Regions from separate parts of the Streptomyces sp. NPDC002088 genome, predicted to be linked through region 2. Evidence: riboswitches for the same ligand, from Rfam matches in the RefSeq annotation. Region 2 holds a riboswitch; each other region holds the start of a gene.
What was found. Region 2 has a riboswitch for cyclic di-AMP ahead of ABT114_RS03595 (C40 family peptidase). Riboswitches for the same ligand answer to the same signal wherever they lie in the genome.
Positions count from the first base shown of each region.

Region 1: linked by a shared signal. The riboswitch ahead of ABT114_RS07240 (M23 family metallopeptidase) and the one ahead of ABT114_RS03595 (C40 family peptidase) in region 2 are both predicted to bind cyclic di-AMP.
Region 3: linked by a shared signal. The riboswitch ahead of ABT114_RS00265 (M23 family metallopeptidase) and the one ahead of ABT114_RS03595 (C40 family peptidase) in region 2 are both predicted to bind cyclic di-AMP.
Region 4: linked by a shared signal. The riboswitch ahead of ABT114_RS31585 (M23 family metallopeptidase) and the one ahead of ABT114_RS03595 (C40 family peptidase) in region 2 are both predicted to bind cyclic di-AMP.

Region 1 is NZ_JBEOXO010000002.1:750,641-753,984, forward strand. Features, by position in the region: gene ABT114_RS07235 (PP2C family protein-serine/threonine phosphatase) at 149-1,420, shown strand; cyclic di-AMP (ydaO/yuaA leader) riboswitch at 1,704-1,860, shown strand; gene ABT114_RS07240 (M23 family metallopeptidase) at 1,872-2,909, shown strand; gene ABT114_RS07245 (aldo/keto reductase) at 3,093-3,344, shown strand, end outside.
Region 2 is NZ_JBEOXO010000001.1:762,680-766,023, forward strand. Features, by position in the region: gene ABT114_RS03590 (hypothetical protein) at 59-217, opposite strand; gene ABT114_RS03595 (C40 family peptidase) at 214-1,656, opposite strand; cyclic di-AMP (ydaO/yuaA leader) riboswitch at 1,665-1,838, opposite strand; gene ABT114_RS03600 (NlpC/P60 family protein) at 2,193-3,344, opposite strand, start outside.
Region 3 is NZ_JBEOXO010000001.1:58,379-61,722, forward strand. Features, by position in the region: gene ABT114_RS00260 (alpha-galactosidase) at 1-867, shown strand, start outside; cyclic di-AMP (ydaO/yuaA leader) riboswitch at 1,171-1,329, shown strand; gene ABT114_RS00265 (M23 family metallopeptidase) at 1,334-2,251, shown strand; gene ABT114_RS00270 (GDSL-type esterase/lipase family protein) at 2,450-3,344, shown strand, end outside.
Region 4 is NZ_JBEOXO010000018.1:9,407-12,750, forward strand. Features, by position in the region: gene ABT114_RS31580 (M16 family metallopeptidase) at 1-1,282, shown strand, start outside; cyclic di-AMP (ydaO/yuaA leader) riboswitch at 1,528-1,693, shown strand; gene ABT114_RS31585 (M23 family metallopeptidase) at 1,706-2,458, shown strand; gene ABT114_RS31590 (GntR family transcriptional regulator) at 2,671-3,344, shown strand, end outside.

The sequences.
Region 1 (3,344 bases), on a different contig from region 2:
TGTTGCCGTCCATCGCGGTTGTTGCAATCCATCGCGGCTGTTGTCATCCGGTCGGCCCACACCGCTCGCCCCCCACCCCCACTCCGGCAAACCTGGAACCTTCGTGGCGTGAGCGCGGGAGTTCGCGCGGGACGGCGGGAGACAAGTGGTGCGGCCTGGTGACCTGACGGGCGAGGGCCCACCCGACGAGCCCGCCACCCCCTACGACGACTACCGCGTCGTCCCCTACGCCCGGGCCGGCGGCCGGCTCCCGGCCGACCCGGTGCCCGACCCCGGCCTCGGCGACGAGGCGCCCGTTCCGCCCGTCCCTCCCGGTGCGGGCGGTTCAGGCGGTTCGGGCGACGCGGAGCGGCGGATCTCGTCCGTGCGGGCCCTCCTCCAGATGGTCCCCGTGCTGCTGGCCGTCGGCGGCATCGTCTACGACCTCTGCACCCCCCGCGACTTCACCGCGATCCCCTTCTTCACAGCCGCCCCCCTGGTGGCAGCCCCGCTGTACTCCTTCGTCGGCACCGTCGTCACGGGGGCCGCCGCCTTCGTCGCCGCGTACGCCGTACACGCCAGGTTCGGGCTGAGCCCGGACGCGGACATGGTCACCGAGGTCGTCACCGTGGCCACGGTGGCCGCCATGGCCGCGGTCATCAACCGCGGTGTGCGCCGCGGCGACCAGCGGCTCGCCAGCGCCCGCGAGATCGCCGAGGCCGCCCAGCGCGCGGTGCTGCCCGAGCCCGCCGGGCAGATCGGCGGGTACGACATCGCGGCCCGCTACGAGGCGGCCCAGGCAGACGCCTTCATCGGCGGCGACCTGTACGCGGTGCAGGACAGCCCGCGCGGGGTGCGCCTCGTCGTCGGGGACGTACGGGGCAAGGGGATGGGCGCGGTGGCGGCCGTGGCCGTCATCATCGGCGCCTTCCGGGAGGCCGCCGAGCAGGAGGCGACGCTGGAGGCGGTCGCGCAGCGGCTGGAGCGGGCGCTGGCGCGCGAGGGCACGCGGCGCGACGGGCTGGACGCCTTCGAGGGATTCACCACCGCCGTACTCGCCGAGTTCCCGCACGGCGACGGGGTCGTCCGGATCCTCAACCGCGGGCATCCGCCGCCGCTGCTGCTGCACCCGGACGGCACCGTGCGCACGCTGCTCGCCCGCGAGCCGGCCCTGCCGCTCGGCATGGGCGAGCTGGGCACCTGGCCCGACCACGCGGACGAGGCCGGCTTCCCGAGCGGCGCCACCCTGCTCCTGCACACCGACGGCGTCTCCGAGGCCCGCGACGCCTACGGCCGCTTCTACGACCCCGAGGAGCGGCTCGCGGGCCGCCGCTTCCGCGACCCCGAGGCGCTGCTTGCCGCCCTCGCGGAGGACGTGCGCCGGCACTCCGGGGGCGGGATGACGGACGACATGGCGCTGCTCGCCGTACGACGGCCGTGACCGATGGCCGGGTACCCACCTCCGTGACCGGGAGTGACCGGACGACCCCCCTGCGCATAACATCTGAGTCACCATCAAAACCTGTGTGTTTCCTGAGGTGTTCCCGCGGGGGCGCGCAGGGGGCGCAAATGAGGGGTAACTCGCCCGATTTCCGCCGGTCATGGCCTGTAAGTCCAGGCCGAAAATGTTAATGATCAAGCAGAACGGCTTGGAATCACGCCCCCGGGTCTATTAACGTTCGATAACGCAGCGCGGTCGTCCCAGCCGTCACAAGAGACGGCTCCGTGCGCACGCGCCGAATCCCGCAAGGGAACCGGGGAACCACCACCTTGGGGTGAATCGCACGGACACCGCCGTGAAAAACGGGCGGTATACGCGCGTAGGAGACCTTCCTGCTCCGAACCCGTCAGCTAACCCGGTAGGCGAGAAGGAAGGAAAGGAGCACGCCCACGTGGCGTCCAACCGGCCTGCCCCAGAAGCCCCGTTCGTGCCGAGTCAGCGCAGCACCGAGCCCTTCGGCTACGGCAGCTACCGCACCGACGAGGGCCAGTGGGAGGAGTGGAACCCCACCGAGGAGTCCCTCGCCCCCGTACGCGGCCGGCATCGCGTCGCCAAGCAGCGCGGCGGACTCGCCCGCAGCTCCACCGTCCTGGGCGTCGGCGTCATAGCCGCCGTCGGCGCGGGCGGCATGGCCAGCGCCAACACCGGCAAGCCGCCGGTGTCCATCTCCATGCCCGACCTGCCCTCCGTCGGCTCCTTGCTGTCCGACGACGACTCCGCGGACTCCGCCAAGGGCTCCGCGACCCCGCTCAGCAGCATCGGCGTGACCTCCGCCGACACCGCCCAGGGCGCCACCGACGCCGGCGAGGCGCTGCGCAGCCGCATCATGGCCCAGGCCGAGCAGCAGCAGGACCAGGTCGAGACCAAGGCCGCCGCCGCCGAGGCCGCCGCGGCCGAGAAGGCGGCTGCCGACGCGGCCGCCAAGGCCGAGCAGGAGGCGGAGGCCAAGGCCGCCGCCGCCAAGAAGAAGGCGGAGGAGGAGGCCGCGAAGAAGGCCGAGGCCGAGCGCCTGGCCGAGCTGGCCAAGCAGTACACGCTGCCGACCTCCTCGTACACGATCACCTCGACCTTCGGCGAGGCCGGCTCGATGTGGTCCTCCGGCTACCACACGGGCCTCGACTTCGCCGCGCCCACCGGGACGCTCATCAAGGCGATCCACAGCGGCACGATCACCGAGGCGGGCTGGGCCGGCTCCTACGGCTACCGCACGATCCTCACCCTCGACGACGGCACCGAGCTGTGGTTCTGCCACCAGTCGTCGATCAGTGTCAGCGTCGGACAGAAGGTCACCACGGGCGACGTCATCGGCCGCGTGGGCGCCACCGGCAACGTCACGGGGCCGCACCTCCACCTCGAGGTCCACCCGGGCGGCAGCGCGGACGGGATCGACCCGATGGCCTGGCTGAGAGGCAAGGGACTCACCCCCTGAGGCATCTCCTGAGGCATCCCCTGAGGGTGGTCGCCTTCCTTTGATCCCCCTGGTTCCCTGATCTCCTGATCCCCGGCGGCCCTGACGACACCCCCCGACGTCAGGGCTGCCGGTCTTTGCCGGTTTCCGGATTTCCGGGTAAATGCGGAATGCAGGCTTCTGGTGCGGGTGTTGAAGTTGAGCATGACTTCTCTTCGCAAGCTCGGCTCCTCCGACCTCGAGGTCTTCCCGCTCTCCCTCGGCGGCAACGTCTTCGGCTGGACCGCCGACGAGGCCCAGTCCTTCGCCGTGCTCGACGCCTACGCGGCCGCCGGCGGCAACTTCGTCGACACCGCCGACTCCTACTCCGCGTGGATCGACGGCAACAAGGGCGGCGAGTCCGAGACCATCATCGGCAAGTGGGTCAAGGCCCGCGGCAACCGCGCCGACGTCGTC
Region 2 (3,344 bases):
CCACGCGACGTCCTCGCCGCCGTTACCTCCGCCGTTCCCGCGCTCGGGCGCCGACCCGTCACCCGCGCAACGCCTGGGTTACCGATACGGTCGCCAGCTGGTAGGGCGCGAGCTCGACCACCCAGCTGCGCCGCGTTCGCAGGTCGGACAGGGTGACCTGCTCGGCCGGGACCGTGACCAGCTCACCCAAATCCCTTGTCGCGAACCCGAAGTTCACGCGGGCCGTGCCGCGCTGTGGATCGCCGTCTGCCCGGCGAAGAAGATCGACTCCTCGCGCACGGAAGCGCCCGGGCCCGGTGCGTGGATCATCGTGCCGTTGCCCGTGCAGAGGCCGACGTGGCTGACATCGCCGTAGAAGAAGATGAGGTCGCCTGGCTGGAGCTCGGTGAGCGGAATCGCCGCGACGGTGCGGGCCTGGTCGATCGCCGTGCGGGGGAGCGCGACCCCGGCGGCCTTCCAGGCGGCCTGGGTCAGGCTGGAGCAGTCGTACGACTCCGGTCCGGTCGCACCCCACAGGCACGGTCTGCCGATCTGGGCGCGGGCGAAATCGAGAGCCTTCGCGGCCTTGCCGCTGTACGTCGCTTCCGGCACGCCGACGGGGACGGTGGCGACGCTGAACAGGCCGGTGTCGACGGGGGTGTTCGCGTATCCGGTGCCGAGGGGGAGGCTGAACTGTCCGGTGTCGACAGGGCTGTTCGTGTATGGCGTGTCGACGGGGAGGCTGAACTGCCCGGTTTCGACAGGACTGTTCGTGTACGCCGTGTCGGCAGGGAGGCTGAACTGTCCGGTTGTGTACTCGGTGCCGAGGAGGGCGCTGTCGAGGGGGACGCTGAACTGCCCGGTGTCGACAGGTGCGTTCGTGTACCCGCTGTCGACGGGGATGGTGTCGAGGCTGATCGCCGGTTGTGTGAGCCAGCCGGCTCCCGCGCCTCCCTCGCCGCGCAGAGGATCCTGCTGCGCAGGGGCCGACCACAGGGCTTCGGCCGTCGGCGCGGCTTCGAGCGCGGCGGGCGGTGTGTTGCGCAGGGTGATCTGCCGGGACAACAACTCCCGCGCCGTGGTGAGCTTTTCCCGGATCTGTTCCTTCGTCGTCCGCAGCGCGGACTGCCGTGACTTGGTGGCGGGCGCGGGCGCGGATGCGGGCAGCGCGGCCGGGAGAGCCGGAGGAGCGTAGGGCGCCGTGAGGGCAGGGAGGGCGTCCCGCCGGCTTCCTGGCGTGGCCGACAGCGCGGCGATGGGCCCGGCGGTGAGCTCCGGGACGCGTTTGACGGGTGCCTCCAGTTCGAGACGGGGCGCCGGAACCGCGGCCGGGAGTTCCGCCGGGCGAGCGGGTCGGGCCGCGGCCGGAGGGTCGGGCATCCTGTCGGCCGGCAGCACCGCCGCAACCGTCGGGCCCAACTTGGCGCGCGCCACGTCGAACCACTGCCGGGCGACAGTGTCGAGGGCGGGGTCGGCCTGCCTGCGCTCAGTGGCGCGCAGCGGTGCGGCGGGCCTGCGTGTCCCCGTCGTCATCGCGCGGGTGGCGTTGTAGTTCCCCGTGTCGGTCTCGGCGCGGTCGTAGAGGGTGTTGATCCGCCGCCGGATCTCCTCGCGGCTGACCGCGTCCGTTCCGGGGAGGCCGAGACCTTCGGGGCGCGTGTCGCGTTCCGGCGCCATCGGCGACGTACTCCTTCCGTGCACCGCCTACCGAGTTAGCTGTCGGGTTCGGGCGGGGGTTCCGGAAGGCGTGCCCTACAGCCCTTGCCCCATAGGGCAGTTGGGCCGATTCACCCCAAAGATCGGTTGGGTCCCCGGCTCCGGCGGCCGCAGTGGTTCACCGGACTCGGCGGAGGCTGCACGGCCCGGCGGGATTCGCCGGAGGGATCCGAGCGGCCTGACGCCAACTTAGCTAATTTGTGCGGCTCGTGTGAAGGTTGAAGAGCGGAATGTCCGATACGTAATTGTGACCTTCATTTCCCTATGGCCTCTTCCGGGGCGGGTGGCCGCCGCTGGAACTGTTCGCCGAGCTGGTGGACATGGGCGGCGTCGGCAACATGGCGTTCATGTTCCCCGACACCATCGAGCTGGACGTGGACACCCACACCGGGCTGTTCGCCGCAGCCCTGGCCGATCGCCCAGAGGTGGTCTACGCCGTACTTCGGGATTCACACCCACCGGTTCCTCTGGGAGATCGGCTGACTCTGCGGCAGGTTTCAGATACGGCGCACGGTGTGCAGCTTCGTGGCGTACGTGCCCGTGCCGTCGAGCAGCGACGCGCCGCCCAGGTCGGACATGGTGGGCCCGTTGACCGTCTTGCGGCTGGAGAGGAAGCGGCGCTTGCCGGTCGCGTCCGTGCCCAGGTAGATGCCGACGTGGTCGACGGTCACGGTGTCCGTTTCGGGGTCGTCGTCGCCCGAGTCGGCGTTGAACAGCACCAGGTCGCCGGGCTGGAGCAGCGCAGCCGCGGGCGGGTTGGTGCCGTCGGTGCGGTCGATGACCACCCCGGGCGCGTAGTCGACGATGTCTCGCGACTTGCGCGGAATCCGGTTTCCGGAGGTGTCCTCGCCGGCGGCCAGGGGCACGCCCATGTGGTAGCCGTAGACCATCCGCGTGTAGCCCGAGCAGTCGAGGTTGCCGACCTGCTTGCTGGACGGTCCGGTGTAGGTCCCGTCGGGGAAGGTCCAGCCCACGTTCATGTACTCGTGGAAGTCGGCACCCTCGTAGCGGTAACCCTGAGGGTCGAGGTAGCCGTACCCGGCCTCGCCCAGCACCTGCTTGCCCTGGGCCGGTCCGGCGCCGGCCGTCACCGCCGGAGCGTCGCCGAGGAACATCGCGGCGTAGGCGAGGACGTCGGGGACGGTGGAGCCCGCCCAGTCGCGGATCGTCTGCTCCAGCTGCGTCGTCCACGTCCCGTCGAACGGCTCGGGCAGCACCCGCACCCAGTCGCCGTGCGTGACGGTCGGCGGGGTCTCCCAGTTCGCGGCGTCCACCTCGTAGCGGCTGACGGACAGCGTGACCGGCAGGTTCGTACAGCCCTTGTTGGCCAGGGCGCGCAGGCCCACCCGGCCCTTGGCGAAGGTGGAGTCGGTGACGTCGATGGCCCACGCGGTCGGCTCGGCCGACGCCGACCGCCATGCCTTGGCCTGGATCCGGGTGCCCTCCCGACGCACCCGGATCGTCCAGTCGGTCCCCGCGGGCACACTCGTGTCGAGCGTGAGGGCGGAGGCCAGCTGGGTCACCGTGTCGTCGACCTCCTTCTCGACGCGCAGCTCGACCGCGCCCGAGGTCAGGAAGGACAGCCGGGCCCGGTAGTTGCTGTGGGTGGTCTGGTAGCCGAAGGTCAGCCCGAACGAACACGCCTGGCC
Region 3 (3,344 bases), 700 kb from region 2:
GGACGAAAGCGGACGGAACTCCGTCATCAGCTCGTGCTGAACCTCGCGCGCGAGGACGTCCAGGAGTACCTCTGGGAGCGGCTCGACACGCTGCTGACCAGCGCCCCGATCGACTACGTGAAGTGGGACTTCAACCGCTCCTTCACCGACGCCGGCTGGCCCGGCGAGGCGTATCCGCAGCGGCTGTGGGTCGACCATGTGCACGCCTTGTACGCCCTGTTGGACCGGCTCCGGGCGGCCCACCCCGGCGTCGCCTTCGAGTCCTGCTCGGGCGGCGGCGGCCGGATCGACCTCGGGATCATGAGCCGTACGGACCAGGTGTGGACCTCCGACAACACCGATCCGCTCGACCGGCTTTCCATCCAGCACGGTTTCAGTCAGGTCCACCCCGCGCGGGTCATGGCCGCCTGGGTCACCGACAGCCCCAACGTCCAGCTCAACGGCCGGGTGAGCTCGCTGCGGTTCCGGTTCGTGAGCGCCATGGCCGGGGTGCTCGGCGTCGGCGGAGACCTCACCCGATGGACCGAGGAGGAGCTCGCCGAGGCGCGGGACTGGGTCGGCCTCTACAAGGAGATCCGGCCGCTGGTGCAGCACGGCGACCTCTACCGGCTGCGGCCCCCGCAGGGCGGACTGAGCGCCGTGCAGTACGTCCGCGGGGACGAGGCCGTCGTCCTCGCCTGCCTCCAGGCGCAGCGGTACGGCGAGCCCGTGCCGGCGCTGCGGCTGCGGGGCCTCGACCCGACGGCGTCGTACGAATGCCGCGAAACGGGCGAAGTTCACCGGGGTGCGGTGCTGCTGCACCACGGGTTGCGCACAGGGCTGCACGGCGACCTCGATGCGACGGTTATCCGCCTGCGCCGCATCTGAGTGATCTGTCCGAATTGCAGCCTTCATTCCAACTCGCTCTGGAATAAAGGAAGCTGAAGAAAGGGTGCGTGAGGAGCGTCATATCGGTGACCGTATGTCGCTCATCATGCTCACGTAATTCATGTGCCTTTTCAGTGAATTGAAGAAGGGGAGTAGAGGGAATTCACGGAGGGTGACCGGGAAATCCCGTAACGGATCAAGTAAAACGGGCAGATCCGGAACAGGCCGCTTGTCCGGTTGCGTCTTGCTCGCTTACGTTCCACACCGATCCGGGCGGACGCCTAATCCTGCCGCCGCCCGGTGCCCGCACACTCACCCGTGCACGGCAGGAGCGGGGGACCCACAGGCACGACCGCCTGTTCCGGTCTCCGGAACGGCTTGGGGTACAGCCACGCCGCGAGCGTGGCCGGGCATCTCCAGCCCGCACCCGACAGCTCACCTCGCAGGCGCCGGAGAGGAATTCGCCATGCCCGCGAAGGGTAAGCACCGCCGTCCCAAGAACCGGCGCTTCACTCGCTCGATCGCCGTCGCCGGAACCGGCGGCGCGGCGCTCGCCCTCCCGCTCATGGGGGCCACCGGTGCGCACGCGGCGCAGTCGGTTTCCGAAAAGGCCGTGCAGTCCGTTCCGGTGACCGGGAAGAAGGCCGTCACGAAGAGCGCGGGTGCCCGGACCTACACGGTGCGGACCGGCGACTGCCTGTCGAAGATCGCCGATGAGCAGAACGTCAGCGGTGGCTGGCACAAGCTCTACGAGGACAACCGTGTGGCCGTCGGCGGCAACCCGTCGCTGATCCACCCCGGGCTGAAGCTCAGCCTCGGCAAGAAGGCCGCCGCGAGCACCGGCACCGAGTCCGGCGCCGAGACCTCCGCGTCGAAGTCCGCCTCGCCGAAGTCCGCCGTCTCGGACGCCTCCGCGGTGAAGTCGACCAGCGCGCAGGCCGTCGACGCCACGAGCGCCACCAGCACCTCCATCAGTGGCGGCTACGCCCTCCCGGTCGCCGGTGCCACGATCGGCACCGCCTACCACGTGGCGGGCAGCATGTGGTCCAGCGGGTACCACACCGGCGTCGACTTCGTCGTCCCGACCGGCACCTCGCTCAAGGCCGTGGGCGCGGGCACCGTGGTCTCGGCGGGCTGGGGCGGCGCGTACGGCAACCAGGTCGTCATCAAGCTCGCCGACGGCTACTACGCGCAGTACGGCCACCTGTCCCAGCTCTCCGTCTCGGCCGGCCAGACCGTGACCGCGGGGCAGCAGGTCGGCCTCTCGGGTGCGACCGGCAACGTGACCGGCCCGCATCTGCACTTCGAGATCCGGACCACGCCGGACTACGGCTCGGACGTCGACCCGGTCGCCTACCTCCGTTCGCACGGCGTCGCCGTCTGACGCCTGCTCCCCGCTCCGCTGAAGGCCGGACCCCGATCCCCGGGGTCCGGCCTTCAGTATGTTCGATTTTGCGCGTTCATGATCACTGTGTTGCGATCTTGTGGCAGGGGTGTCCAGGGTCTCGACAGTGGCGGCAGGGTGGGACCAAAGTGATCTCCGTAGCGATGCAAGCGCTTTCTATTTCCTTCGGAGGTCCCCGTGCCCAGCGTCGGCCGACGCACCTGCCTGAGCGTGGCGCTGGCCGCGGGGATCCTCCTGGGGGCCACTGCGCCCGTCTTCGCGTCCGTAGCTCCGAATGTCGTACGCCCCGACGACCGGCGGCTCGCCTACGAGGGCCACTGGAGCCGGTCCGCCGGGGCGGCCGTCACTGTCAACTCCGGCTCGCGGCTCCGGTTCCGCTTCACCGGCGGGAGCGCGCACGCCCTGTTCGACATCGCGTCGATCACCGTGCCGGCTCAGATCTACGTGTCGGTCGATGGCGGCCCGAAGCAGTTGCGGGCCGTGGACCAGAGCGACGTGGAGATCACGGCCGACGGCCGCGGGGTCCACATCGTCGAGATCTCCGTGAAGGACGTCTTCTCCCGCGTCAACCGATGGACTCCGCCGTTGGAGACGGGCGTCGCACTGACCGGGCTGCGGCTGGAGCGAGGCGGGCACCTGCTGCCCCAACTCCGTGCGCCGAAAAGTACGGTGGCCTTCTACGGCGACTCCATCACCCAGGGCGTGATGGCGCTGTGTGAGGCCAACACCTCCGACTGCGCCGACGGCACCGTCGCCTACCCGACCCTCGTCGCCGACGCCCTGCACGCCTCGCTCACCCAGGTCGGCTTCGGCCGGCAGGGGGTTCTCCAGACCGGCAACGGGGGAGTGCCGGCGGCCGGGGACGCCTACGGCTGGAACTACGCCGGCTCCCCGGCGGATCCGGACCGGAACGCCGATGTGATCGTCGTCAACCAGGGCACCAACGACACCGCGTTCGGCGCGGACGCCTTCCGCCCCGCCTACCGCGCCTACCTCGAACAACTCCGCGCCGCCGCACCGCACGCCCGCATCCTCGCGCTGCGCCCCTTCAACGGCGCGCACGCCGACGACA
Region 4 (3,344 bases), on a different contig from region 2:
CCGGCCCGGCCAGCAGGTCGTCGCCGTCGAGGTGCTCCTCGACGCGCCCCTGGAGGCCGAACCGGCCGGTCTCGACGGCGTGGCCACGATCATGGCGCGGGCCTTCTCGGAGGGCACCGACAAGCTCTCCGCCGAGGAGTTCGCCGCCGAACTGGAGCGCTGCGGAGCCACCCTCGACGCGCACGCCGACCACCCCGGCGTACGCCTGAGCCTCGAAGTCCCGGCGTCTCGCCTGGCCAAGGCGCTCGGCCTGCTCGCCGACGCCCTCAGGGCGCCCGCGTTCGCGGACAGCGAGGTCGAGAGGCTGGTCCGCAACCGGCTCGATGAGATCCCGCACGAGCTGGCCAACCCCGCCCGCCGTGCCGCCAAGGAGCTCTCCAAGGAACTGTTCCTGGCCACCTCGCGCATGTCGCGCCCGCGCCAGGGCACCGAGGAGACGGTCGCGAAGATCGACTCCGCGGCCGTGCGGGTCTTCTACGACCGGCACGTCCGCCCCGCCACGGCCACCGCCGTGGTCGTCGGTGACCTCGCCGGCATCGACCTGGACGAGCTGCTGGGCGACACCCTGGGCGCCTGGACGGGCTCCTCGGCCGAGCCCCGCCCCGTGCCGCCGGTGAGTGCCGACGACACCGGCCGCGTCGTCATCGTGGACCGCCCCGGCGCCGTCCAGACGCAGCTGCTGATCGGCCGCACCGGCGCCGACCGGCACGACCGCGTGTGGCCCGCACAGGTGCTCGGCACGTACTGCCTCGGCGGCACCCTCACCTCCCGTCTGGACCGCGTCCTGCGCGAGGAGAAGGGCTACACCTACGGTGTGCGCGCGTTCGGGCAGGTCCTCAGGTCGGCGGCCCCCTCGTCCCCCGGAGGGGCTACGGGCGCCGCGATGCTCGCCATCAGCGGCTCCGTGGACACCCCCAACACCGGTCCCGCCCTGCAGGACCTGTGGACCGTGCTGCGCACGCTCGCCGCGGAGGGCCTGACCGACGCCGAGCGGGATGTCGCCGTGCAGAACCTCGTCGGTGTGGCGCCGCTGAAGTACGAGACGGCGGCGGCCGTTGCGGGCACGCTGGCCGACCAGGTCGAGCAGCACCTGCCCGACGACTACCAGGCGACGCTGTACCAGCAGCTCGCCGCGACCGGCACGGTGGAGGCCACCGCGGCGGCCGTGAACGCCTTCCCCGTGGACCGTCTGGTGACGATCCTCGTCGGCGACGCAGCGCAGATCAAGGAGCCCGTCGAGGCCCTCGGTATCGGTGAAGTCACCGTCGTGTCCGCCGAGTAGAAGCCAAGCAGAAGCCAAGCAGAAGCCAAGCAGAGGCAGAGCAGAGGCACGCGCGCGTAGGGGCCCTGGTGACTGATGAGTCGCCAGGGCCCCTCAATGTCCGGAGAATGTCCGAATTGAGGGAGAGTTACCTGTCTGCCCTGTGGCATGCGCTACAAAAGCTCTGATCCGTTTGAGGATTGAAAGACGGCGCCCGTACGGTCGTCCGGGCTGTTCGTCAGGCAGTGCGCCGCGCCCGCGGCAGCGGACAGCCATCGCCGAGTCCCCGTACGGCGCAAGCCAGGGGAGCCGGGGACCCAATCGCAGTCCCTGGGGTGAATCGGACGCCCGCGCGTGCCGCGAGGGGGTCCGTAGGAGACCTTCCTGCTCCGAACCCGTCAGCTAACCCGGTAGGCGAGAGGGAAGGAAAGGACCAGCCACTACATGGCGTTCATGTGCGCCCCCGGGAAGCACCGTCGTCCCGGCCGGATGAAGCGCACCAGCGCTCAGGCAGCCGGCATCGCGGCCCTCACCACCACCGGCGTCATGGGCACCCTCGCCGCCCCCGCGCTCGCCGCCGAGAACTCCGTCGAGCAGACCGGCCTCACCCCGGTCATCACCATCGGCGACTGGGTCGCCGAGCAGATCGGCGCCCAGGCCGCCGCCCAGAAGCAGGCCGCCGAGCAGAAGGCGGCCGAGGAGGCCGCCCGCAAGAAGGCCGCGGAGAAGGCCAAGAAGGAGCGCGAGGCCAAGGCGCGCGCCGCCCGCGAGGCCGAGCGCAAGCGCCTCAACACGTTCGTGGCGCCGATCTCCCACTCCTACGTGTCCACGGGCTACCTCAGCGGCGGCTCGCTCTGGTCCTCCGGCAGCCACACCGGCATCGACTTCCACGCCGCCAGCGGCACCTCCGTCCACGCGGTCGGCTACGGCACCGTCGTGGAGGCAGGCTGGGGCGGGGCGTACGGCAACCAGGTCGTCATCAGGATGAACGACGGCACGTACACCCAGTACGGCCACCTGTCGTCCATCGGCGTCTCCGTGGGCCAGAAGGTCACCACGGGCGAGCGGATCGGCCTCTCCGGTGCGACCGGCAACGTCACCGGCCCGCACCTGCACTTCGAGGCCCGTACGACCGCTGAGTACGGCTCGGACATCGACCCCGTCGCCTACCTCCGCAAGCACGGTGTCAACATCTGACGCTCGCCCGGCGTGAACGTCCGACAACGGACGGCGAGACATACCGAAGCCCCGGCCCCCCGAGCCGGGGCTTTCGGCGTTTCAGAGGCCCCGCTGTCCAAAAAATATCCCTGGATTCCGGCCTCCCGTCGGAAATTGCAGCTGATTGCAATAGAGTCACTGAACGCACGTCAATCGGCGACGTTTCACGGGGATTAAGGCGGAGGTCGGTCATGCGTATTCCGGCGCACTCGGTATGCACGGCGATCCGGGACGACATCGTCGCCGGTGTCTACGAGCGCGGCAGCCGGCTCACCGAGGAACTCCTCGCGCGCCGCTACGGCGTCTCGCGCGTCCCCGTCCGGGAGGCCCTGCGCACCCTGGAGGCGGAGGGTTTCGTGGTGACCCGTCGGCACGCGGGCGCGTGCGTCGCGGAGCCCACCGAGCTGGAGGCCTCCGACCTGCTGGAGATGCGCATGCTCCTGGAGCCCCTCGGCGCCTTTCGGGCCGCCCAGCGACGTACCGAGGCCCATCTGAAGGTGCTGCGCGGCCTCGTCCGGCTGGGCCAGGAGCGGGCCAGGCGGGGCAACAGCGAGGATCTGCGCTCCCTGGGCGGCTGGTTCCACGAGACGCTCGCGCAGGCGTCCGGCAGTCAAGCCCTGACCTCCACGCTCACCCAGCTGCGGCACAAGATCGCCTGGATGTACGCGGTCGAGGCGCCGGCCAACCCCGTGGAGTCCTGGACCGAGCACGGCGCGATCGTGGACGCGGTGGCGCGCGGTGACGGTGAGCGCGCGCGGGCGATCACGGCGCTGCACACCGAGCGCTCGAGCGTCGCGCACCGGCTGCGTTTCTCCGGGGGAGGAGAGCGCCCGGACCGCGTGAGGACTTCGCAACCTCCCGTAAA